2 regions of the Cupriavidus sp. MPR-AND1C genome follow, and region 1 is predicted to be linked to the other one. Evidence: riboswitches for the same ligand, from Rfam matches in the RefSeq annotation. Region 1 holds a riboswitch; the other holds the start of a gene.

Region 1 (9,538 bases):
CGCTTCTCGCACGCGCGCGTCACGCCCCGTGCGGCACGCTTTCGCCATCCCGCAGCCCGAGCCGCTGGTTGGCGGGGACCGCCACATCGATCAGCTTCGGCTTGGGCAGGTTCAGCTGCCCCATCATCTCGATGAACTGGGTACGCGTGCGCCCGGCCACGCGGCTGTTGTTGGCGCGCTCGAAGCCGATGGTGGATGCGGTGCGGCCCTTGTAGTCGTGGGCGGGGTAGACCACCGTGTCGTCGGGCAGGGCGAAGAGTTTCTGCGTGAGACTGTCGTACAGCGTGCCGGCGTCGCCGGACTGGAAGTCGGTGCGGCCGCAACCGTCGATCAGCAACGCGTCGCCGGTGAAGACGCGGCGCACCGGGCCGGCGGGCGTGGGCTCTTCCCACAGGTAGCTCATGCTGCCGGCGGTGTGCCCCGGCGTATGGATGGCGCGCAGCGTCTGCGTGCCGAACTGCAGCGTGTCGGCGTCGATCAGCTGCTTTTGCGCGGGTTGGATGTCGCAGCCCGAGGGGGCTGCGGTACGTGCGCCGGTTTGCAGTGCAACATGGCCGGCCGAGGTGATGTGGTCCGCATGGGCATGGGTCTCGACCACCCACGCCAGCGTGGCGCCGCAGGCCTGCAGCAGCGCCATGTCGCGTTCCAGCTGGTGGTCCACCGGATCAATCAGCAGCGCCTGGCGCGTGGCGGCATCGATCAGCAAATAGGTGTAGGTGGACGAGGTCTCGTCAAACAGCTGGTGGAAGGTCTGCATGGCCATGCCCGCTAGTGGGGAAACGCTACATGATAGCGCCGCCAGCGGGCGCAATCAGCCGATTGTCAGCACTTCGCTGATCTGCACCACGGGAACCGCATCGGTGTAATTGGGGATATCGAGCTGCAGCTCGTTGCCGGCGGCCTTGGCGGCGGCAACGAAGTCAGGCACGGACTCGAACAGGAAATGGCACATCACCGTGAAGGCCGGATCTGAACCCGGCGCGCCGGCGCCCAGACCGCGTTCCACCGCCACGCCGCGATAGCCCGGGTGCGCGCCAAACAGCGCGATGGCGCGCGGCATGTGGCGCTGCAGGTAGTAATCCATGTCGAACTTGCCGCCCTTGCTGTGCGGATAGAGAAAGCTGATCTTGATCATGCCGGACTCCAGTTGGATCGGATCGAATTGGGGGTAAATGCTCGGCAAGCGTAGCAGAAAGCGTGCATTCGCTTGCGCTGGCGGGGCGGCCTCAGCACTCCACGATATTCACCGCCAAGCCGCCACGCGCGGTTTCCTTGTACTTGGTCTTCATGTCGGCGCCGGTCTCGCGCATGGTCTTGATCACGGAGTCGAGCGACACATAGTGCATGCCGTCGCCGCGCAACGCCATGCGCGCCGCGTTCACGGCCTTCACCGAGGCCATGGCGTTGCGCTCGATGCAGGGAATCTGCACCAGCCCGCCGACCGGGTCGCAGGTCAGCCCGAGGTTGTGCTCCATGCCGATCTCGGCCGCGTTCTCCACCTGCTCCGGCGTGCCGCCCATCACGGCGGCCAGGGCGCCGGCGGCCATCGAGCAGGCCACGCCGACCTCGCCCTGGCAGCCGACCTCGGCGCCGGAGATCGAGGCATTAAGCTTGTAGAGCATGCCGATGGCGCCGGCTGTCAGCAGGAAGTCGATCACGCCTTGCGGGTTGGCGCCCGGCACGAAGCGGTCGTAGTAATGCAGCACGGCCGGGATGATGCCGGCGGCGCCGTTGGTGGGCGCGGTGACCACGCGGCCGCCGGCGGCGTTTTCCTCGTTGACGGCGATCGCATAGAGGTTGACCCAGTCGATTACCGAGAGCGGATCGGCCAGCGCGCGCTCGGCGTGCTCGGTGAGGTTGCGGAACAGGTCGTGGGCGCGGCGCTTGACCTTGAACGGCCCGGGCAACTCGCCGTCGGTGCGGCAGCCGCGTGCCACGCAGGCTTGCATCACGGCCCAGATCTGCAGCAGGCCGGCATTGACCTCGGCTTCGCTGCGCCACACGCATTCGTTTTCCATCATCAGCCGCGCAATGCTCTTCTTGCTGGCGGCTGCCATCTCCAGCATCGCGCGCCCGCTGCGAAACGGATGCGGCAACTGCTGGTCAGCCTCCAGGATATGCGTATTGGCTGCACCGGCGGTGATGATGAAGCCACCGCCCACCGACAGGTAACGCCCTTCACGGATGCGCTCGCCGCCGGCATTGAAGGCGTGGAACTTCATGCCGTTGGGATGCTCGGCCATGGCCTCGCGGCGGTAGAAGACGATGTGCTCCTTCTCCACGAAGGGCACGGGATGCGTGCCCAGCAGCGAGAGCGTGCGGCTGGCGCGCAGCGCGGCCAGCCGCACGTCGATGGTGTCGGGGTCGATGGTGTCGGGCGCTTCGCCCAGCAAGCCGAGGATCACGCCCTTGTCGGTGCCGTGGCCGCGGCCGGTGGCGCCGAGCGAGCCATACAGCTCCACGCGCACGCTGGCCACCTGCGGCAACAGGCCGTCGCGCGCCAGGCCCTGGGCGAACATCAGCGCGGCGCGCATCGGACCAACGGTGTGCGAGCTTGATGGGCCGATGCCCACCTTGAACAGGTCGAAGACGCTGACAGCCACGGTAGGCTCCTGGGGTTGGCTCGCGCCGGGGTCAGACCGGCGCGTCCGTGTCCTGATTGATGGGGGCGCGCCACAGCGAACCCGCCGCATCGGGCGGCGGGGGTGGCACGTCTTTCTTTATCAGCACGCTGATGGTGCCGTCGTTCTCGAGGATCGCGAAATGCACATCGGCAACGCGCTCGCACCCCGCATGGCGCAGTGCCTTGTGCAGGTCGTCGCGGGTCACGAAGGCGCGCTTCATCACGTCACCGAAGACCATGCCGTCGTGGATCAATACCTGCGGGCGCCCCTCGACGACGTTCTCGAAGCGCCGGCTGCACCAGCTCAGCCACGCCAGCACAAGGTTGGCGCCGACCAGCGTCACCGCCAGGATCAACCCGGCCGTGACGGAGTTGTCCCCGGCGTTCATGGCGTTCTGCACGGCGTTGGACAGCACCAGCAGCAGCACCAGGTCGAGCGAGGTAAGCTGCCCGATCTGACGCTTGCCGGACAGCCGCAGCAGCACCAGCAGGCTGCCGTAGACGATCAGTCCGCGCAGGACGAATTCCCACCATGGGGCGCTGAGATTCCACATGCGTGCTCCGCATTCCGGGCACGGCCGGGTGGCCGCGCATCCACACAGAGCATAGCGCGAGGGCGATGCGTCGGGGCCGCCGCAACGCGCAGCCGCCCCGGCCTCATGCCAGCTTACTCTTCGGTGTACTCGCTCATCGGCACGCAGGCGCAGAACAGGTTGCGGTCGCCGTACACGTTGTCCGCACGGCCAACGGGTGGCCAGTACTTCTGCGTGCGCAGCGCGGCCACCGGGTAGGCGGCTTCCTGGCGCGTGTACTTGTGTTCCCACACGTCGGCAGTGATCACGGCGGCGGTGTGCGGCGCATTCTTCAGCGGGTTGTCCTCGCGGTCGAAGGTGCCGTCTTCCACGCGGGCAATCTCGGCGCGGATGGCGATCATCGCGTCGATAAAGCGGTCCAGCTCGTGCAGGGCCTCGCTCTCGGTCGGCTCGATCATCAGCGTGCCCGGCACCGGGAAGCTCATGGTGGGGGCGTGGAAGCCGTAGTCCATCAGGCGCTTGGCCACGTCCTCGTTGGAGATGCCGGTGGTCTTTTGCAGCGCGCGTACGTCCAGGATGCACTCGTGCGCCACCAGGCCGTGCTGGCCAGTGTAGAGCACGGGGAAGTGCGGCGACAGGCGGCGCGCCACGTAGTTGGCGGCCAGGATGGCGTTCTCGGTGGCGGCGGTCAGGCCGGCCGAGCCCATCATGGCGATGTACATCCACGAGATCGGCAGGATGCTGGCCGAGCCGAACGGCGCGGCGGACACGCCGCCGATGCCCTGGTCGTCGCGGCGATAGCCCACGCTGTCCTGGTTGGGCAGGAAGTCAGCCAGATGCGCACCGACCGCCACCGGGCCAACGCCCGGGCCGCCACCGCCGTGGGGGATGCAGAAGGTCTTGTGCAGGTTCAGGTGGGACACGTCGCCACCGAACTGGCCCGGCGCGGCGGTGCCGACCATGGCGTTCATGTTGGCGCCGTCGACGTAGACCTGGCCGCCGTGCTTGTGCACGATGTCGCAGATCTGCTGCACGCCCTGCTCGAATACGCCGTGCGTAGACGGGTAGGTGATCATGATCGCGGCGAGGTTCTTGCTGTGCTGCTCGGCCTTCTTCGCCAGGTCTTCCAGGTCGACGTTGCCGTTCTCGTCACAGGCCACCACCACCACCTTCATGCCGGCCATCTGTGCCGACGCCGGGTTGGTGCCGTGCGCGGAGGACGGGATCAGGCAGATGTCGCGGTGGCTTTCGCCACGGCTGGCGTGGTACGCATGGATGATCAGCAGGCCGGCGTATTCGCCTTGCGAGCCGGCATTGGGCTGCAGGCTCACCGCCGCGTAGCCGGTGGCGGCGCACAGCATGGCTTCGAGCTGGTCGATCATCTCGCGGTAGCCGACCGTCTGGTCCAGCGGCGCGAACGGGTGGATCTTGCTGAATTCGGGCCACGTCACCGGGATCATCTCGCTGGTGGCGTTGAGCTTCATGGTGCACGAGCCCAGCGGGATCATGGTGCGGTCCAGCGCCAGGTCCTTGTCGGCCAGCATGCGCAGGTAGCGCAGCATTTCGTGCTCGGCGTGGTGCGTGTTGAACACCGGGTGCGTCAGGTAGGCGCTCTGGCGCGCCAGGCCGGCCGGGAACGCGTCTTGCGCGGCGGCTTCGAGTGCATCGAAGCCGGGCACCGGCTTGCCGTGGGCGAAGATTTCCAGCAGGGCGACGACGTCCTCGCGCGAGGCGGTCTCGTCCAGTGAGATGCCGATGCGGGTGGCGCCGGCGTGGCGCAGGTTGATGCCCCGCGCGGTGGCCGAGGCGTGGAGGGCTTCGGTGTTGAAGCCGGTTTCCAGCGTCAGCGTATCGAAGAAGGTGGCGTTGGTGCGCGCGTAGCCCAGTTGCTCCAGGCCGCCGGCCAGCGTGGCCGTCAGGCGGTGCACGCGCTGGGCGATGCGCTTGAGGCCTTGCGGGCCGTGGTACACGGCGTACATCGAGGCCATCACGGCCAGCAGCACCTGTGCCGTACAGATGTTCGACGTCGCTTTTTCGCGGCGGATATGCTGCTCGCGCGTTTGCAGGGCCAGGCGATACGCCTTGTTGCCTTGCGCGTCGATGGTCACGCCCACCAGGCGGCCGGGCATGGAGCGCTTGAAGGCATCCTTGACCGCCATGTAGCCGGCGTGCGGGCCGCCAAAGCCGAGCGGCACGCCAAAGCGTTGCGAGTTGCCCACCGCCACGTCGGCGCCCCACTCTCCGGGCGCGGCGATCAGGGTCAGCGCCAGCAGGTCGGCGGCAGCCACCACCAGTCCACCAGCGGCGTGCACCGCGTCGGCGATGGCACGGTAGTCCGCCACATCGCCGTTCACGCCGGGGTACTGCAGCAGCACGCCGAAGGCATGGGCACCGGCCGCTTCGGCAGCGGGGCCAACCTTGACTTCGATGCCCAGCGGCAGCGCGCGGGTGCGTACCACTTCCAGCGTTTGCGGCAGCACGTCGTCCGCGACATAGAAAGTGGTGGAGGCGTGCTTGTTGACGCGCTGCAGCAGCGTCATGGCCTCGGCGGCCGCCGTGCCTTCATCCAGCATCGACGCATTGGCGATGTCCAGGCCGGTCAGGTCGGTCACCATCTGCTGGAAGTTCAGCATGGCTTCCAGGCGGCCCTGGGAAATTTCGGGCTGGTAGGGCGTGTAGGCGGTGTACCAGGCCGGGTTCTCGAAGATATTGCGCAGCACCACGCCCGGGGTCAGCGTGTTGTAGTAGCCCTGGCCGATAAAGCTCTTGAGCACGCGGTTCTTGCTGGCCAGGCCACGCAGCTTGGCCAGCGCGGCTTCTTCGGTCAGCGGCGCGGTGAACTCGCCCAGCGGCATGCCGTCGCGGCGGCGGATGGCGGCGGGGATGACGGCGTCGATCAGCGCGGCGCGGTTGTCATAGCCCAGCACCTTGAGCATGTGCTGTTGTTCGGCGGCGTCGGGGCCGATATGGCGGGAGGCGAAGGCGTCGCGCGCCTCCAGTTCGGCCAGCGTGGGCCGGGCAACTTGGGCGGCAGTCATGGGCAAAGGGGCGTTCATGGCAAGAATCTCGTGGGAGCGGTGCGGCGGGTGGTCGGCCCGGTCCGCGTCGCGGCAGTCTTTATCCGTCATTCCCGTGGCGCGGGAATGACGATCTGGCATCAGGCGCCGACGTTGGCCTTATAGGCGTCGGCCGACATCAGGCCGTTCACGTCGTCGCTGTTGGCCGGCTTGAGCTTGAACAGCCAGGCGTCGAAGGCGTCGGCATTGACGCTTTCCGGCGCGGCCGCGGCGGCGTCGTTGATGGCGATCACTTCGCCTGCCACCGGCGCGTAGATGTCGGACGCGGCCTTGACCGATTCCACCACGGCCAGCGCGTCGCCGGCGCCGACCGACTTGCCCACTTCCGGCAGTTCCAGGAAGACGATGTCGCCCAGCGCGTCCTGCGCGTGGTCGGTGATGCCGATGGTCAGCGTGCCGTCGGCTTCGACGCGCACCCACTCATGGGACTCGGTGTATTTCAGGTCGGCGGGGAAATTCATGGGATTGCTCCAGATTCAATTTGTTATTCAGCGCCAGCCGGGGGGATGTCGAAGTTCGACGGGGTAACCGCCGGCGGGCGCGCTGTGACCGGTGCGAGCGTTTCAGCTCACGAGTGCCTTGCCATTGCGCACAAACGGCAGTTTAACCACAGTCGCGGCGAGTTTGCGGTCGCGGATCTCGACCTGCACCTCGGCGCCGAGCGCAACGTCGAGCGGCAGGCGGGCAAAAGCGATGGACTGGGACAGCGAGGGGCTGAAGGTGCCACTGGTGATTTCGCCTTCGCCAGCAGGGGTGATGACCTTCTGGTGGGCGCGCAGCACGCCGCCCGCTTTTCCGTTGGCCGGGCGCAGGATCAGCCCGACGAACTGCTGGGTCTTGCCGCCAGCGACCAGGGCCGCCTTGCCGGTGAAGTCGCGTTCGCTTTGCAAGTCCACGGTCCAGGCCAGGCCGGCGTTGAGCGGCGAGGTGTGGATATCCATGTCCTGGCCGTACAGGTTCATGCCGGCCTCCAGGCGCAGCGTGTCGCGCGCGCCCAAGCCCGCCGGGCGCACGCCCTCGGCGATCAGCTTTTCCCACAGGCCGGCCACGTTCTCGGCTGGCACCACCAGCTCGAACCCGTCTTCGCCGGTATAGCCGGTGCGTGCCACCATGACTTCGCCAAGGGCGGGGTCCTGCACCACGACGGCGTTGAACGGCTTCAGGGCTTCGCTGGGTTGTGTCGAGGGGAAGGCGTTCCACACCTTGGCGCGGGCATTCGGGCCCTGCACCGCGACGATCGCCAGCGGAGCCACGCCGTCGGGCGCATTGTCGCCGCGGCGCGGCGTGATGCGCACGCCGCTATTGGTGGCGGCGTTGCGCGCGGCGATCCATTCGATATCGTTGTTGGCGGTGCCAGCATTCACCACCAGGCGGAAGTGGTCCTCGGCGAAGAAATAGACGATCAGGTCGTCGATGACGCCACCCTTCTCGTCCAGCATGCAGGAGTACAGCGCCTTGCCCGGCGTTTGCAGCTTGTCCACATTGTTGGCCAGCAGGCCACGCAGGAAGGCACGCACATGCTCGCCATTGAGATCGACCACGCACATGTGGGAGACGTCGAACATGCCGGCATCCGTGCGCACGGCGTGATGTTCCTCGATCTGGGAGCCGTAGTTGACCGGCATGTCCCAGCCGCCGAAGTCGACCATGCGGGCGCTGAGGGCGCGGTGGATAGCGTTGAGGGGCGTGGCCTGGAGCGTCATGGAATCCTCGGGGGAAGGCAAATCTCGGTTCGAAAACAAAAAAAGGGCCATCCGCCGCAGGATTCGGCGCGCCATAGCGCTGCCAGATCCGCTGCGGCGGATGACCCCTCTGTCCTCGATACCTGAGAGATTACAAGGCGGATTCCATTTACCGGAAACCCAAGCCTTGCGCGCCCCTTCGGTGGGCACGCTCACCAAGGCTGTCGACGGAATCGATCAGTGGCGGGTGCCGCTCTCCAGAGTACGGCGTGCATCGTGTGCATGTTGCAAGCCGATCCAACCAGTCCATGGTGCCTGAGAGTTTTCGGGTGATACCCCTTCGGCGGCGCAAGATCTGCGCGCTCTCCCGGTCGGATGGCGCGACTCTACAGCCAGCCTCGGGGGCTTGTCAACGCGCTCGCGCGCCAGCCCGGGCGCAGCCGCTGGCCGGCTGGCCGGCGTGTTAACATCTGCGGCTCCGATGGCTTTTGCTGTGCTGCAGGCTTCACCCGTGGCCTTGGCCGCGCCAGTGCATGTGCTGCTTTTGCCATGCGCAAAAGCCCGCGCCCGCCTTGCCGGCCATCCCGCCACCCAGCACCACCACCAGCCCTCGCATGACCCACGGACTCAATCCTGCCCAATCCGAAGCCGTTCGCTACCTCGACGGCCCCTGCCTGGTGCTCGCCGGCGCTGGCTCGGGCAAGACCCGGGTGATCACGCAGAAGATCGCGCACCTGATCGAGGACAAGGGCTTCCAGCCCAAGCACATCGCCGCGGTGACCTTCACCAACAAGGCCGCCAAGGAGATGCAGGAGCGCATCGCCAAGCTGATGGAAGGCAAGACCACGCGCGAGGGCAAGCGCATCCCCATCAAGCAGATCACGGTGAGCACCTTCCACTCGCTGGGCGTGCAGATCCTGCGCGCCGAGGCCGAGCACGTGGGCCTGAAGCCGCGCTTTTCCATCATGGACTCGGACGATTGCTTTGGCATGGTGCAGGAGCAGCTCGCCTCCACCGACAAGAAGCTGATCCGCAGCGTGCAGAGCACCATCTCGCTGTGGAAGAACGGCATGGTCGATCCCGAGACCGCCATCGCCCAGGCCGACAACCCCGACGATCACCAGGCGGCGCTGATCTACCGCAACTACGTGGCTACGCTGCATGCCTACCAGGCGGTGGACTTCGACGACCTGATCCGCCTGCCGGCAGAGCTGTTCGCGCGCAACGAAGAGGTGCGCCTGCGCTGGCAGAACCGGCTGCGCTACTTCCTGGTGGACGAGTACCAGGACACCAACGCCTGCCAGTACCAGCTGCTCAAGCAGCTCGCCGGCGGCTCGCACCTGCGCGCACCGGCCTTCACCGCGGTGGGCGACGACGACCAGGCCATCTACGGCTGGCGCGGCGCCACGCTGGACAACCTCAAGCTGCTGCAGACCGATTTCCCCGACCTGAAGGTGGTCAAGCTGGAGCAGAACTACCGCTCCACCGTGCGCATCCTGGAGGCGGCCAATGCGGTCATCTCCAACAATCCCAAGCTGTTCGACAAGAAGCTGTGGAGCGAGCACGGCATGGGCGACCCCATTGCCGTCAACCCAATGAACGATGAGGAGCACGAGGCGGAGT
Region 2 (9,538 bases), on a different contig from region 1:
CTGATCGCCGACAAGACCACCGGGATGGCGCTGGCCAACGCGGTGATGGCCGCGCTGCTGCACCGCGAGCGCCACGGCAGCGGGCAAGCGGTGGAAGTACCGATGCTGGAAACCATGGCCAGCTTCGTGATGGCCGAGCACCTGGCGGGGTTGACCTTCGAGCCCGCCACCGGCGCGGCCGGCTATGCGCGCCTGCTGCAGGGCGGGCGGCGGCCGGCGCAGACTGCGGACGGCTGGATCTGCGCGCTACCGTACACGGACCGCCACTGGAAGGCCTTTTTCCACGCCGTGGGCCGCGATGACCTGGGTGACAAGTACAACATCGCCAGCCGCGCGCAGCGCAACGCCCATATCCGCGCGCTTTACCAGCACCTCGCGGAAATCACGCCGACCCGTACCACAAAGGCGTGGATGGCGCTGTTCGAGACGCTGGATATCCCCGCCACGCCGATCTATGCGCCGGACGAATTGCCGACGCATCCGCACCTGGAGGCGGTCGGGCTGTTCCAGCAGACCGAGCATCCCACCGAGGGCCCGTTGCGCGAGATGCGGCCCACGGCGCGCTTCTCCGCCACGCCGCTGTCGCTGCGCCGGCACGCGCCCACGCTGGGCGAGCACACCGATGAAGTGCTGCGCGAAGCCGGACTAGCCCCTGAAGACATCGCCCGGGTGACGGGCGGCCGGGACGCCGCCTGAAGCGGCACGCAAACAATCAAGGAGATATTGCATGAACTTCGTACTGGAAGACGAGCACCAGATGCTCAAGGATCTGGTGGCGCGCTTTGTGCGTGAGCAGTTGATCCCGCTCGAAGCGGGCGTGCTGGCCCGCGAGGCAGAGGGCGGCCAGCTTACGCTGTTGCCGCAGGAGCAGGACAAGCTGGACGGACTCTCGCGTGAGCTGGGCCTGTGGGGCCTGGATGCGCCGGCCGAGATGGGCGGCGCCGACTTGCCAGTGGTGGCCATGGTCGGCGTCAACGAGGAGCTGGGCAAGACCGTCACCCCCTACGACCTGCCGCCCGATTCACCGAACCTGCGCATGCTGCTCAAGACCGCCGACGCGGCCCAGCGAGCGCGCTACCTGGAACCGTACGCGCGCGGCGAGACCATCTCCGCCATCGCCATTTCCGAACCCGGTGCCGGCGGCGACCCGGCCATGATGACCACCCGTGCCGAACGCGACGGCGACGACTGGGTGCTCAACGGCCGCAAGATCTGGATCAGCCGCGCTGCCCGCGCCGACTGGACCATCGTGATGGCCGTGACCGACAAGGCGCGCGGCGCCCGCGGCGGCATCTCCGCGTTTCTGGTCGACCGTGGCACGCCCGGCTTCAAGGTGGAACGGCGCATCCCCATGATCGGCGGCGCCTCCACCTACGAGGTGGTGCTGGAGGACTGCCGCGTTGCGCACACGCAGCTGCTCGGCGTGCAAGGCCAGGGCTTCGCGCCGATGCAGGCACGGCTTTCCAGCCGGCGCGTGCAGATGGCGGCCTGGTGCATTGGCCGCGCCCAGCGCGCGCTGGACATGCTGTGCGAGTACGCGCCGCAGCGCCGGACCTTCGGCGCCGCGCTGGCGGACCGGCAGGCAATCCAGTGGTGGGTGGCCGATGCCGCCACCCGCATCCACGCCTGTCGCCTGATGACTTACGAGGCCGCGGCACGCATTGACGCCGGCGACGAGGCGCGTACCCAGGTCTCGATGATCAAGGTATTCGCCACCGAGATGGCCTGGGACGTGATCGACCATGCCATGCAGGCCTTTGGCGCGATGGGCATGACCAAGGAAATGCCGTTGCAGCAGATGGCCAACGAGACGCGGTTGATGCGCATCTACGAAGGCCCGTCCGAAGTGCACCGATGGGTTATCGCGCGGGATCTGCTTGGCCTCAAGCGTTAGCCCGCCGCCAAAGCGAATCACTGAACCACGGAATCACAGACGCACCCGCACTGGCGGAACCCACTGCCAGGCGCAAGACCAAGGAGACAACATGACCCGAACCGTGAACGGTTCCCGGCGCCGCTTCGCCATCCTGGGCGGCACCGCCGTCGCAGCGAGCCTGGCAGGCGCGCCGTTCGTCGCGCTGGCGCAGCCGCAGGCATTTCCCACCCGGCCGATCCGCTTTATCGTGCCGTTCCCGTCAGGCAGCGGTACCGACATGACCGCCCGCATGTTCGCCAAGAAGATCGGCGAGCTGACGGGGCAGGGCGTGGTGGTGGAGAACAAGCCGGGTGGCAACGGCTTTATCGGCGTGCAGACGCTGCTCAGCGCGCCGGCCGACGGATACACGGTGTTTATCGGCAGCAACTCCACGCTGTCCACCAATGCCGCCACCTTCCGCAAGCTGCCTTACGATCCGCTGACCGACTTCACGCCCATCACGCTGCTGTCGCGTGGGCCATGCCTGATCATCGTACCGGCCAGCTCGCCGTACCACACGCTCAGGGCGCTGGTGGAGGACGCGCGCAAGCGGCCCGGCGCGCTCAACTACGGCACCGGCTCGGTGTCGTACACCCTGTACAGCGAATGGCTGAACGAGCAAAGCCGCATGAAGACCACCGGCGTGCCCTACAAGGGCGCGGGCGACGCGATCAACGGCGTGATGGCCGCCAACGTGGACTTCGCCGTGGTGGATGCCAGCGGCGCGATTGAGCTGGTCAAGGGCGGCAAGGTGCGCGCGCTGGCTTACACCGCGCCCCAGCGCTCGCCGCTACTGCCGGGCGTGCCGAGCGCGGCCGAAGCCGGCGTGCCGGACTTCCTGGCCTATAACTGGGTGGCAGCGGCGGTCTCCGCCAGGACACCTGCGCCCATTGCGCAACGCCTTGGCGAACTGTTCGCCCAAGCCGGCGCCGCCGATGACGTCAAGGAGTACTACCAGCGCCAGTCCACCTCGCTGATCCTGTCCACGCCGGCAGAACTTCGCGACTACCAGAAGGACGAGATCGCGCGCTGGAAGCGGCTGGCGGCGATCGCGAAGATCGAGCTGCAGTAAAGAGTGCGCGGAGACGATGGCGGACACCAGATCCGTTGTCATCGGGTCGCCACCAGAAAGCCGGCGCACGCCGGCAGCCCCCCCTCGCAGAAGTCCGCATTGCGCTCGGTGGCCATGGCCACCGAGCCGCCGCCGATATCGCGGCGGCTGTGCGCTCGCCAAGGCTGCGAGTCTCGCGTGGCCCGATGTCCGTGGGGCATCGCCAGGTTCTTCGAAATATCAATCAATAAAATTGAATAAGTTATCCGACGAATTCATCACATCGTCGGCCGGCGCTGCCATAAAGTTCAACCCATGGACGGATCGACGCCAAAGACGACGTTCTAAATAATTCAACCAGATAGCCAGATAGCCAAACAGCCAAAGAGAGAGAAATCATGACCAACGCCAAGCTCGAAGTCCTGACCCCGCAAAACAGCCAGCTGATTTTCATCGACCACCAGCCGCAGATGGCCTTCGGCGTGCAGTCGATGGACCGCCAGGCGATGAAGAACAACGCGGTGGGTTTGGCCAAGGCAGCCAGGATCTTCAATATCCCCACCACCATCACCACGGTGGAGAGCGAGTCTTTCTCCGGCTATACCTACCCCGAGCTGCTTGACGTATTCCCCGGCCAGCAGACGCTGGAGCGCACCTCGATGAACTCGTGGGACGACCAGAAGGTGCGCGACGCGCTGGCCGCTAACGGCCGCAAGAAGATCATCGTGGCCGGCCTGTGGACCGAGGTCTGCAACACCACCTTCGCGCTGTCCGCGATGCACGACAGCGACTACGAGATCTACATGGTGGCCGACGCCTCCGGCGGCACCAGCAAGGAAGCGCACGACTACGCCATGCAGCGCATGGTGCAGGCCGGCGTGGTGCCGGTAACCTGGCAGCAGGTGCTGCTCGAATGGCAGCGTGACTGGGCGCGCCGCGACAGCTATGACGCCGTGATGAAGCTGGTCAAGGAACACTCGGGCGCCTACGGCATGGGCGTGGACTATGCCTACACCATGGTGCACAAGGCCGCGCAGCGCACCGCCACGCCGCACGAGTCGATCGCCCCGGTTCCGGCCCGCTGAGATTCGCGCGCTGAACCCGCAGGAAACTTCCCCAGGCAGTCAGACTAGTGCTACAGTTCCAAGCCATGCCGCCTGGTACTGCCGGGCGGCATCATGCAAAGTTGATATCGGGAGAGACTGCCTGGCCAAGCGCCGGGCGGCGCCGAAGGAGCAACCGCCCCGGAAACTCTCAGGCAAAAGGACCGGTATCACGTTTGAACTCTGAAGAACCCCGGCGCTCGTCAGCCGGCGGTACCGAAGGAGCAAGCGATCCCCGCCACCCCCAAAGTGGCGTATCGTGAATCTCTCAGGTCAAGGACAGAGGGGGCGTCTTTTGCGCATGCCGCGCAAGAGGCCCCCATCCGACGTCCTGGAACCATAGAGATGAAGACAATCGCCGTTATCGGTGGTGGCATCACCGGCGTGACCACTGCCTACGCGCTCGCCAAGCGCGGTTTCTCGGTCACCCTGCTCGAAAAACACCGCTATGCCGCCATGGAAACCTCGTTCGCCAACGGCGGCCAGCTTTCCGCTTCCAACGCTGAAGTCTGGACCCACTGGTCCACCATCCTCAAGGGCATCAAGTGGATGCTCAAGAGCGATGCGCCGCTGCTGGTCAACCCGCGCCCCAGCTGGCACAAGCTGTCCTGGTTCGCCGAGTTCATCGCCGCCATTCCCCACTACCGCAAGAACACCATCGAGACCACGCGCCTGGCGATTGCCGCGCGTGACCACCTGTTCTCCTGGGCGGCGGCCGAAGGCATCGATTTCGACCTGAAGAAGGAAGGCATCCTCCATATCTATCGCGACAAGGCGGGCTTCGAGCACGCCGGCAGGGTGTCGAAGCTGCTGGCCGAGGGCGGTCTTGCGCGCCACGCCGTCACGCCGGAAGAAATGCGCGCCATCGAGCCGACCCTGGCCGGGCAGTACTACGGTGGTTATTTCACCCAGAGCGACTCCACCGGCGACATCCACAAGTTCACCAGCGGCATGGCCGCGGCCATCGACCGCCTGGGCGTGCGTTGCCTGTACAACCAGGATGTCCAGTCGGTCAGCACCGATGGCCGGCAGGTCACCATCGTCAGCGGCGACGGCCGGCAGGCCGAATCGCGCGTGTTCGACGGCGTGGTCGTCTGTGCCGGCACTGCCAGCCGGGCGCTGGCGGCCAGCCTTGGCGATCGCGTCAACATCTATCCGGTCAAGGGCTATTCGATCACCGTCAACCTGAACGACGCGCAAAGCCAGGCGGCCGCGCCCGTCGTGAGCCTGCTTGACGACGAGACCAAGCTGGTCACCAGCCGCCTGGGCGTTGACCGCTTCCGCGTGGCGGGCACGGCGGAGTTCAACGGCTATAACCGCGACATCCGCGCCGACCGTATCCGTCCGCTGGTGGAGTGGGTCAACCAGTGCTTCCCCGGTGTCAGCACGCGCAGCGTGGTGCCCTGGGCCGGCCTGCGGCCGATGATGCCTACCATGCTGCCGCGCGTGGGCCGGGGCCGTGCGTCCTGCGTGTTCTACAACACCGGCCACGGCCACCTGGGATGGACGCTGTCGGCGGTCACCGCGGACATGATCGGCGATGTGGTGCAGCAAGCCATGGGCGCCAGGCGTGCGCATGGCGTGCAGGAACCGGTGGCGCTGGTGACCCCGTAAGGGGCCGGCAGGGCGCGTTACGCGCCAAGCGCGGCCATATTCTCCACCCGCAAGGTCTGCGGGACCGACAGCGAGATATCGGCCGCGCGCAGCCGCTTCAGTATCTCGAACAGCAGGTCGCTCTTGGTCGCGGTGGCGATTCGCGGGCTGCCTACGTAGCCCGTCACGCTAAGCGTGATCCCGTTCGGCGCCAGCTGGCTGAACGTGACGGATGGCGCGGGCTTGTCGAGGATCGCCTCATTTTCCCGATAGGAGTCGAGCAGCAGTTCGCGCACCTGTTCAGGATCGATGTTCAACGGGAAGGTGAGCAGCAGCGTGGCGACGCCTTGCGTGCTGTTGCTCATCGTCACGTTGCGCAGGTTCTGCGAGATCAGCTGCGAGTTGGGCACGATCACGGTCGAGCGGTCGCCCAGCAGGATCTCTGTTGCGCGCACGTTGATGCGCTTGATGTCGCCTTCCACGCCGCCGATGCTCACCATGTCGCCGACCTTCACCGGGCGCTCGGTCAGCAGGATGAGCCCAGACACGAAATTCTTGACGATCTCCTGCAGGCCGAAGCCGATGCCCACGGACAGCGCGCTGACGATCCAGGCCAGGTTTTCCCATCTGACGCCCAGCAGCGACAGCGTCAGCAACACGATCAGCACATAGCCGATGTTGCTGAACAGCGTGATGAGCGATGCGCGCAGGCCCGCTTCCATGCAGACCTTCGGCAGGAGTTCCGCGTCCAGCCAGCGCCGCACCGAGCGCAGCAGGCAGGTGCCGACCGAGAGCGCGATGACCGCGTTCAGGATGCGCTCGGGCATGATGTTGAGGCTGCGCAGCCGCTCGCCGCCGAGCATCGTCAGCAGGCTGTTGAGCAGGTCGCTCGGCGTGGTGCCGAAGCCGCCGGTCAGCAGCGCGATGACGGCCACCAGGAGCAACAGGCTGGTGCCGATCCCCGAGAGCACCGTCGACGCCTGCGCGAGATGGCTGTCCCCGAGTCCGAACAACTGCTTGATGACCTTGCCGCTTGGATGGTGCGCGCTGAACACGCTTTCGCAGACGTCGCGGGTCAGTTGCGTCAACAGGTACAGGCTGCACAGGACGATGTCGATCCAGACAAGCTCGTAGGTCAGGAAGCGCGCGAACGTGATGTAGCCGATCAGCAGCGCCATCAGCGAGGCGACGACCGTCACCGTTACGCCAGCGTGGATCAGGCCGGCGAAGGTGGAGCGCGCTTCAGGCCGCTCGCCTGCCGCGGCGAGCTTCGTGCGCACACGGTTGGCGCGCAGCAGCGCCGCGCCGATTGTCAGTACCACCACAAGCGATACCAGGCCGCGGCCTAGCAAGGTCACCTGCAGGCTTGTGTCCGCGGTCCGGTTGAGTTGCTCGAGCGTGCCGGCGATCAGCAGCAGGCCCGCGAGGACACTTGGGAAAGGACGCATCGCCAGCGCGACCTTGTCGGCGAGCGCCGGCACGCGCCATGAGGGATGGTGCGTGCACAGCAATGCCCGTCCCAGGCCCGCGATCAGCGCGCTCGTCAGCGTCAGCTTGCCGAGTTCGCTGATCAGGTCCTGCACCTGAGCTGGCAGTTCGCCCGGCGGGACGAAAGCAAAACACACAACCTGCACCGCGATGGCGGTCGCCGCAACCGTCGCGAGTACCGTGGCAAGCGCGAGCGCGCTGCGCCGCAGCCGGCTCTCGGGCAAGCGCGTCAGGCAGAACCATGCCAGCGCCCGCTCGATCAGCCGTCGGCCGATGGTCCAGACGCCGATCGCAAGCAGCAGAAGCAGGGCGGTGACCGTCTGCCGCCCGGGCTGCCAGGCCATGCCCCACAACGGGGTGACTTGCCCCATGAACGCGCTCAGCCGCTGCTGGTCCTCCTGGCTCGGCGCGAACAACGGCTCCCAGAATGCCGTGCCGAGAATGCTGGCCGACCGCAGCGCGAGCTGGTTCTTCAAGCGGCTGCGCTGCAGCTTGGCGATCTGCTCGCTCAGGTTGGTGACATTGCCCTTGACCTCGGCCGCTTGCTTCAGTCCGCTGTCCAGTTGGGCCTTGCGCGCGTTCAGGTCCGCCCGCTGCTGTGCGACAGCAGCCGCCTCTGGCGTGGTGCCGGCGGCGGGCGGCGGCCCGAGCACGTCGAGCTGTGCCTGCAACTGCGCGCGCTGGGGCGTGAGCGCCGCGCTCAGCTTGTCGACGTCGCTTGCCAACTGGTGGATGGCGTCATCCAGCCCTTCGAGCTGCGTGCCGCTGGTGGGCGACGACGCCAGTTGCTTGATGCGGTCCTGCTCTGTCTGGAGCCGTTTGAGCTCGGCAACGGCATCCGCGCGCGATGGCGGCCGGGTGGCGGGCGCGTCTGCATTCAAGGTGGTGTCGGCGGTTGCGGCCGGGAGCGCGGTGGGGATCAGGTGCAATAGCGCAACCAGCACAAGGCTCAGCACGAGCCTGGGGAGTTTGCTCATGGAAAGAGAAATATCTTTGCTGATCGGCTTGCCGGGCCGGCAATCGCGCAGGTTCGCGTGAATTGCCATGGCTCGTCGGACGGTCGATGGCCGGCGGGCGACGATCAGGATGTTGGGCGGACGCGCGGCGATCGGCATGGGAGCCGATCGGAGCGCCGGGGGAGCGATCTTGCCGGCGCGTGCTCTATAGTCAGTCGGACTACTGGCGATGGCGCGTGATTGGCACGCCGCTTGATACGGGAGAATTGCCTGAAAGAGCCTGAATTATACAGAAGGCATCGCGCCCTTGGTTTTCAGCAGGCAACAGGCGCTTGCGTCACTCGACCTGTGCCATCCAAGGTTTCACGCGGGCTGCCTGCAAGCTCTGCTATTCTTGGTCAGCCGGTGCTGCCACGGCGTGGGTTTTCATGGCGGTGGTTTATTCCCGTCTGAGATCATGCCTGTCAACGCCAAAGCCTCCTTCCCGCACGCAGCTCCTGTATCGATCGACGCATTCGGGTGCGCCGCGGAAAAGCTCTCCAAGGATCAGAAGCTCACCGGCAGCGAGATCCATTTTTTCCGCAAGAGCTCGCCCGGCGAGAAGGCGAGCCAGGTTATCACTTCGGCGTCGCATCGCGGCTTTCTGGTGGGGATTTCGCTGTGCACGGGCCATCGCCGCCGGGTGTTTCATGAGCGCCGCGCGAGCACCCACGAATTTGAAAATAACTCCATCTATATCCGGAATTTCCTTGAAGACTATAAAGCCGATTTTTATGGTTTTTTCGACTTCATCCTGCTGGAGATTTCCCGCACCTTTATCGAGCGCACCAGCGCGGAACTAGGCCGCTCGCGCATCCTGGGGCTGCGCAGCGCGGCGGGAGAGCAAGACCAGGTGCTGGCGCATCTCGCCCAGGCGGCGGCGCCGGCACTGAGCCAGCCCGGGATGGCCAGCAAGCTGTTCGTCGATCAGCTGGGCTTCACGATCGGGACCTATCTCGTCGAGCGCTATGGGAATGGCTCCGTCGCGACGCCCAAGACAAACCGGTTGCTGTCGCAACGCAGCGTGGAGATGGCCAAGGAAATGCTGATCGCCAAGATCGATGGCGATCTGTCCATTGCCGACGTCGCCGACGCCTGCAACCTGTCGCGTAGCCATTTCACCCGTGCCTTTCGGGATACGACTGGCCAGACACCCCATCAGTGGCTGGCGGCCCAGCGCCTGGAGCGCGCCCGCGGGCTCCTGCGCGAAACCGGACTCTGCCTGGCGGAAGTGGCAATGGCTTGCGGCTTCTCCGATCAAAGCCATTTCACCCGCGTGTTCTCGCAAGCGGTCGGCGTCTCTCCCGGCAACTGGCGCCGCAGGGTTCACGCCTGACGCGCCGGGCGCAAGGATGGTGCGCCGATGCCGATGCCGATGCCGATGCCGATGCCG

The links. A riboswitch is a leader RNA that binds a small molecule or an ion and turns the genes downstream of it on or off. The one in region 1 is predicted to bind glycine.
Region 2: linked by a shared signal. The riboswitch ahead of AC1RWI_RS26250 (D-amino acid dehydrogenase) and the one ahead of gcvT (glycine cleavage system aminomethyltransferase GcvT) in region 1 are both predicted to bind glycine.

Annotation. Positions count from the first base shown of each region.
Region 1 is NZ_JBXASU010000023.1:81,074-90,611, forward strand. Features, by position in the region: gene AC1RWI_RS15235 (MBL fold metallo-hydrolase) at 20-757, opposite strand; gene AC1RWI_RS15240 (EthD family reductase) at 812-1,135, opposite strand; gene AC1RWI_RS15245 (L-serine ammonia-lyase) at 1,227-2,603, opposite strand; gene AC1RWI_RS15250 (DUF421 domain-containing protein) at 2,635-3,177, opposite strand; gene gcvP (aminomethyl-transferring glycine dehydrogenase) at 3,291-6,212, opposite strand; gene gcvH (glycine cleavage system protein GcvH) at 6,314-6,694, opposite strand; gene gcvT (glycine cleavage system aminomethyltransferase GcvT) at 6,797-7,936, opposite strand; glycine riboswitch at 8,036-8,186, opposite strand; glycine riboswitch at 8,208-8,295, opposite strand; gene AC1RWI_RS15270 (UvrD-helicase domain-containing protein) at 8,530-9,538, shown strand, end outside.
Region 2 is NZ_JBXASU010000060.1:17,270-26,807, reverse strand. Features, by position in the region: gene AC1RWI_RS26270 (CaiB/BaiF CoA transferase family protein) at 1-696, shown strand, start outside; gene AC1RWI_RS26265 (acyl-CoA dehydrogenase family protein) at 728-1,894, shown strand; gene AC1RWI_RS26260 (Bug family tripartite tricarboxylate transporter substrate binding protein) at 1,986-2,987, shown strand; gene AC1RWI_RS26255 (hydrolase) at 3,365-4,051, shown strand; glycine riboswitch at 4,150-4,246, shown strand; gene AC1RWI_RS26250 (D-amino acid dehydrogenase) at 4,415-5,683, shown strand; gene AC1RWI_RS26245 (DUF3772 domain-containing protein) at 5,701-8,127, opposite strand; gene AC1RWI_RS26240 (helix-turn-helix domain-containing protein) at 8,564-9,481, shown strand.